One region of the Bacillus sp. OTU2372 genome, then DNA from elsewhere that is predicted to be linked to it. Evidence: riboswitches for the same ligand, from Rfam matches in the RefSeq annotation. Region 1 holds a riboswitch; each other region holds the start of a gene.

The links. A riboswitch is a leader RNA that binds a small molecule or an ion and turns the genes downstream of it on or off. The one in region 1 is predicted to bind cobalamin.
Region 2: another riboswitch for cobalamin. It lies ahead of AAHB15_RS24855 (ribonucleoside-diphosphate reductase subunit alpha); the one in region 1 lies ahead of AAHB15_RS10350 (DUF4430 domain-containing protein).
Region 3: another riboswitch for cobalamin. It lies ahead of AAHB15_RS23185 ((2Fe-2S) ferredoxin domain-containing protein); the one in region 1 lies ahead of AAHB15_RS10350 (DUF4430 domain-containing protein).

Annotation. Positions count from the first base shown of each region.
Region 1 is NZ_JASATK010000004.1:189,391-191,664, reverse strand. It holds partial or broken gene ribB (3,4-dihydroxy-2-butanone-4-phosphate synthase) at 1-41, shown strand, start outside; gene ribH (6,7-dimethyl-8-ribityllumazine synthase) at 68-538, shown strand; cobalamin riboswitch at 669-856, shown strand; gene AAHB15_RS10350 (DUF4430 domain-containing protein) at 988-2,274, shown strand, end outside.
Region 2 is NZ_JASATK010000024.1:37,142-39,415, reverse strand. It holds gene metE (5-methyltetrahydropteroyltriglutamate--homocysteine S-methyltransferase) at 1-759, shown strand, start outside; cobalamin riboswitch at 846-1,026, shown strand; gene AAHB15_RS24855 (ribonucleoside-diphosphate reductase subunit alpha) at 1,376-2,274, shown strand, end outside.
Region 3 is NZ_JASATK010000020.1:35,314-37,587, forward strand. It holds gene AAHB15_RS23180 (alpha/beta fold hydrolase) at 1-176, opposite strand, end outside; cobalamin riboswitch at 463-649, shown strand; cobalamin riboswitch at 827-1,010, shown strand; gene AAHB15_RS23185 ((2Fe-2S) ferredoxin domain-containing protein) at 1,138-1,521, shown strand; gene cobJ (precorrin-3B C(17)-methyltransferase) at 1,575-2,274, shown strand, end outside.

The sequences.
Region 1 (2,274 bases):
ATATAAGCAAAAAAGAAAGTCCTTTAAAAACCAAGGCTGATTAAAAAATTATATTGGAGGAATCATCATGTCGAATATTTTCGAAGGTAATTTAGTAGGTAGTGGGTTAAAAGTAGGGATTGTTGTAGGAAGATTTAATGAATTTATTACAGGTAAATTATTAGACGGTGCAAAAGATGCCTTAAAACGTCATGGTGTAAGCGAATCTGACGTGGATATTGCCTGGGTCCCAGGTGCGTTTGAACTGCCGCTAATTGCCCAAAAAATGGCATTCAGTAAAAAATATGATGCTGTAATTACACTAGGAACAGTTATCCGCGGTGCAACACCACACTTTGATTATGTATGTAACGAAGCGGCTAAAGGGATTAATGCCACTGCATTAGCGAGTGGAATTCCAGTCATTTTCGGAGTTCTTACAACAGATTCAATCGAGCAGGCGATTGAGCGTGCTGGAACAAAGGCAGGTAATAAGGGCTGGGATTCAGCAACGTCTGCGATTGAAATGGCGAACTTGATCCGAAATATCGAACAATAAAATGTTTAGCTTTAGCAACAGAGTAAAAACAGGCAAATCTAACGCCTGTTTTTATTCTGAATTATCATTGTTTTTCATATAAGGTATATACAAACCAAACCAATTATCTATATAATGGTCATATCATAAAAAAATAGCACGGTAAACAGGTGCTTAAGTCTTTACTAGACTCTAAGCTTAATAGGGAAGTTGGTTGAATGCCAACGCGGTCCCGCCACTGTATATGGGAGTAACCTATAGATGCCACTGTCGAAAGATGGGAAGGCATAGGAAGCAATGACCATGAGCCAGGAAACCTGCCTGTTTTGAACACCAAAAGTCTACGCGGATAGGAGAGTGTTAAGAATAGGAACGTCTTTATTTGTTTCCGCTTAACGTACATACACTCCTCCTCCTTAATAGGGGGATTTTTTTATGTCTATTTTTATAATGAAAGGAATGCAAGTAGAATGCTAAATAGAAAGAATCTTTGGATGTCTATGCTGTTAGTTTTGATGGTACTGACATACGGCTTGCAAACACCAGTATTGGCAGCAGAGGCAAAACAAGGTACTGTTACAGTCCTTGGACTAGACTCCACACCGGTAGTTCCAGAAAAGACACTCCAATTGGCTGAGAAAGAAACGGCTACCGAAGCATTGATCGATGCGGTTGGTAAAGATAATCTCGAATATACGGATACCAGTTACGGGCCAATGCTCACAGGTATTAATGGAGTAAAAGCGGGGGAAAACCAATTTTGGGCGTTCTTTATTAATGGAATCTCAGCACAAATGGGACCCGATTCTTATGTCCTTCAAAATGGTGACAAAATAACATACCGACTAACCGATTTTACGAAACCACCACTATCCACTGTTTCACTGAAAGTTGTTGATGATAAAAAGAATACAGTTGCTGAACTTTCATCCATTGAAGTAATCGGAAGTCCAAATGCCTTTCAGCTTTTACAAACAGCCTTGGGTTCTGATCAGGTTGGGTTTGAAGAAACAAACTATGGAAAGATGATTACCTCTCTTAAAGGAATTAAAGCGGAAGGATCTAACTACTGGGCATTTTATGTGGATGGGAAAATGGCAACACTTGGTGCAGAGGGCTATCAGCTGCAAAATGGTAACCAGTTAAGTTTTCAACTTGAATCCTTTGAACCAGCACCAGGAGATGGAGGTAATGGTGAGACAACACCAACAACACCGTCAACTCCAACAACACCAACTACTGGAACAGTTACAGCTCAAGATTTGCAAACAGCTGTGAACACTTCAAGTGCTTACGTACTAAAAAACGAAGTTGGTGAATGGCAGGTAATTGCCTTGAAACAAGCAGGAAAAGAAATTCCTAAAAACTACCTTTCTGATGTAAAAGCCATTGTAAAAGAAAAACAAGGAAAGTTTTCAAGAATTACAGATACAGAACGATATGCTTTAGGGATTTTAGCTGCAGGCGGCAATCCGACAAATGTAGAAGGTTATAATTTAATAGAAGCAATTTATAATGGAAATGTGACAAAACAAGGTTTAAATGGGGTTGCATATGCCCTAGTAGCTCTAGACAGTGCCAATTTCACAATACCATCTACGGCCCAATGGACAAAAGCCAAACTCATCAGTTATTTGACAGAACGACAAAACAGTGATGGCGGCTGGGCATGGGACGAAAGCACTACAAGTGATATTGATACGACAGCAATGATTTTAACCGCACTTGCGCCATTTAAGGATCAAGTCGGTGTAAAG
Region 2 (2,274 bases), on a different contig from region 1:
GGATGGGTGCAGTCTTATGGATCCCGTTGTGTTAAGCCGCCGCTAATTTATGGAGACGTATCCTATCAAGACCCAATGACCGTTAAGGAAACTGTCTATGCTCAGTCGTTAACTGAAAAGCCTGTAAAAGGGATGTTGACAGGTCCAATTACAATTCTAAACTGGTCGTTTGTCCGCGATGATATTCCGCGCTTTGAGGTGGCAAATCAAATTGCCCTTGCACTTCGAAAAGAAGTAGAATTGCTAGAGGAAAATGGAATTAGCATGATTCAAGTGGATGAACCAGCTCTCCGTGAAGGGCTGCCATTAAAGCGTGAAAACTGGGACAGCTATTTGAATGCAGCGGTTTATGCCTTTAAACTTTCAACCACATCCGTGCGAAATGAGACCCAAATTCATACCCATATGTGTTATGCGAATTTTGAGGATATCATCGAAGCGATTAACGCTCTTGATGCGGATGTCATTTCAATTGAGACATCCAGAAGTCATGGTGAATTACTTTCCGCGTTTGAAGAGAATACCTATGATAAAGGTGTTGGTCTGGGAGTTTACGATATTCATAGTCCTCGAGTACCTGCACTTGAAGAAATAACGAAAAACATCGAGCGTGCGCTCCAAGTCCTTGAACCAAAGGTGTTCTGGATTAATCCTGACTGCGGCTTGAAAACCCGCGGGCTAGAGGAGACAGTTGCTGCATTGGAAGTAATGGTTGAGGCTGCGGAGCAAGTTAGAGAGAAACTAGTGGTGAAAAAATAAAATACTTGTAAAAGTGTAAGTAGTATACTATATTAGTTGATATACAATATTTAGTGTTTGTTTTTAAATATAGACACTAAATATAGATAATAACCAATGAAAATGGTGTCTATATATAGACTTAATAGGGAATCTGGTGTAAATCCAGTACTGTACCCGCAACTGTAATTGCTGACGAAATAATCGCATCCACTGTCTTTGGACGGGAAGGGATTAGAGTAGGGTGGAAGCATAAGTCAGGAGACCTGCCATTTTTATAGCGTGTTATCTTCTTCGGGAAATGGGAAGATAGAACGAGGGGTATTCTGACTAATACAGTGATGTTGCTGTTTTACTAGATCAATCCACGTTTTATTAAACCCATCTTCTCTGAAGATGGGTTTTTTACTGTTGTTAGAACAAGTAATAATGACTGAGCGGTTGGCCGAAAGGCGGTATTGGGGCACAAAGGAAGATAATTGTTACCGAGGGACGTATAAAAAGTTCTAATCGGTCACAAAAGCAGATAAATGTGCCCGTACACTAGTGAAAAGAGTACCAATGGTCATAAAAAAAGATAATTACGACCGAACTCTTCAATATCGGCGAGCGACGGTCACAAAAAAGGGGTAATCATATGAATGTTAAAAATCATCCTGAAATGGATACTGTTTTAGAAGCCATCAAAAGGGCAAATGAAAAATACAAACTAGATACAACACAGCTAGTCCAAAAGATAGCCGAACTAGAGGAATCTTCACGATACGAACAATCATTGCTTTATTCCTTAAATCAAATCTCCATGGAAGATCCCAACTGGACCTTTCTTGCGGCAAACCTATTTTTAAATGATTTATATCATAAAGCAGCCAAACATAGAGGATATGACCAAACAGAAAAATACGGTGATTTTTACAGACTACTTACCTATCTTTCGAAAATAGGAATCTACTCACAAGATCTATTAAATGATTATACCAAGGAAGAAATTGAAACCTTGGGAATGGAAATAGATCCAAACAAGGATGATTTGTTTAATTACATAGGATTATTTTTATTAGCAGACCGATACCTTGCAAAGGATTATGAAGGTAAAACTTACGAATTACCTCAAGAACGATTCATGATCATCGCCATGACTTTAATGAAAAACGAACCAAGGGATAAGAGGATCTCGTATGTAAAAGAAGCATACTGGGCATTAAGCAATTTGTATATGACAGTTGCCACCCCGACCCTCTCGAATGCCGGGAAAAGCTTTGGACAGCTTTCCTCCTGTTTTATTGATACGGTGGACGATTCGTTAGACGGAATTTATTTGAATAATTGGGATATTGCCCGTCTGAGTAAAGATGGCGGCGGTATTGGCATTTATCTTGGAAAAGTCCGTGCCTTAGGGTCCGATATCAAAAAATTCAAAGGTAATTCATCCGGGGTCGTCCCGTGGATCAGGCTGATCAATGATACGGCTGTGAGTGTGGATCAGCTAGGACAAAGACAAGGAGCCATCGCCGTTTACTTAGATGTTTTCCATAA
Region 3 (2,274 bases), on a different contig from region 1:
CTCCTTCCATGTCCTCGTATATCAAAGGTGATAACCTGAAAATAACGAGATAGTTCTTCTAACTGGTATATGAAATTTATTGAAGTTAGAACGGGCGGATGAATAAATATGATTGGAATCCCTTTACCTTTAACAGTGTAGTAAAGGGTACTCTCATCAACTTCGAGGACTGGCATGATATCACCTCAAATTAATAATACCTTGATTTGCTTTCATTTATTATTTGGTTCATTTTGTTGAATCATACAAAAAAGGCGTTTGGTCTCCCTAGCTTTTTTAGAACTTTAAAATTGTGTCATCATTTTTAATAGGTATAATAATATTCTTATTAAAAAAAGCCAGACAAGATCGATCCTCGGAGGTAAACAACATGGATTATAAAATAAGGGAATTAAAAAAGCACTTGATATATTCTATTTGTTAGACTAGTATAATTATTATCTCTTAAAATTACATATGATTTTGTTAACAATTAGTTAAGATGCCTTAGGGCTTAATAGGGAATCTGGTGCAATACCAGAACTGTCCCCGCAACTGTGAGTGTGGACGAAATAGACAAACCACTGAGACGTATTTACGGACGATACGGGAAGGGTCTAAAGTAGGAAGATACACAAGTCAGGAGACCTGTCTTAGCTTTTAAAGTTTCGATTTCTTCGGGGGTTGAGAAGATGGAACGTCTGGACAAAAAGGATTGTTTATTAACTTTCTTTGTGCTGACGTTTTATCCGTTCAACTAATGTTGAACGGATTTTTTCGTTTTGATGATTCTAAATCATTTTTAATTCTCATAGTTTAGCTTTAGAAGAAACAAGCCTTTTTAACAATTGAATACATTAGGATAGGTGCGCATTAAAAATATGTGCATAATTTGGGAAGTACGGTTTAAATCCGTCACGGTACCCGCCACTGTATGGGGAGTTCATTGCAAATGTCACTGAAGGAATTCGGGAAGACGCAATGGAATGATGAACCTAAGTCAGGAGACCTGCCTATACCTAAAAAGCTTCAATCAACCTACGGGAACATAGGTAGAAGTGCTGAACATATATCGCTATTTTTTGTGTGTATATATTCTGCACCCCTATGTCCATAGGGGTGCTTTTTTTACGTAAAAAACGAAAAGGAGAGTGTGACATGACTACTTGGAATTTACAAGGGACGAAACACCATGTTTTCATTTGCAACGGCAGCAGCTGTATGAGAAAGGGTGGGGAGGAAGCGACACAAGCGATTCGGAACGAAATCACCAATTTAAACTTAGATTCACTCATACATACAACAAGAACAAGATGCAATGGGAGATGTAAGGATGCACCCGTTGCCATCGTCTATCCGTCAGGGACTTGGTATAAAAACGTAACCCCGGAAGTGGGAACTACAATTGTAAAGCGTCATCTGGCGGAAGGTCATTGCCTTCAGGAGCATGCGATCTATCAATATTCCGAAGCAGGATTCATACAGCCAGAAGGCTCGGAATGCATCGAAGGAGTACAAAAAGCGGTTAAAGAAAAGATGTAACAGCGGATAGTAGCTGGATTCAAGTTTGAAATTTTGGAAGGTGGCGTAATAGTGTGAAAGGAAAATTATTGGTGATTGGTTTTGGCCCTGGTGATGAAAAACATATTACCGGACGGGCAAAAGAAGCCATCCAAGAAAGTGATATCATCATCGGCTACAAAACCTATGTTGATTTAATCAAGGGATTAATAACTGGAAAGCAAATCATCAGCACAGGAATGACAGAAGAAGTAAGCCGTGCCCAGGAGGCTGTGAAACAGGCTGAGCTCGGTTACACGGTAGCGGTCATTTCGAGCGGTGATGCCGGTGTATATGGAATGGCAGGACTGGTTTACGAAGTGCTAATCGAAAAAGGCTGGAAAAAAGACTCAGGTGTAGAAGTGGAGGTGGTCCCTGGCATTTCCGCCATCAACTCCTGTGCTGCTTTATTAGGCGCGCCGGTCATGCATGATGCATGTACGATCAGCTTAAGTGACCATTTGACACCTTGGAGCTTGATCGAAAAACGAATCGAAGCGGCCGCTCAAGCTGATTTTGTGATTGCCTTATACAATCCAAAAAGCGGGAGAAGGACAAGGCAGATTATGGAAGCACAAAAAATTCTACTTAAATATCGCTCGCCAGACACCCCTGTAGGATTGGTAAAGAGTGCTTTCCGTGATAGTCAAAAAATCGTCTTAACCAATTTACAAGAGATGCTCGAACATGAAATTGGCATGTTAACCACCGTTTTAATTGGCAACTCATCCACTT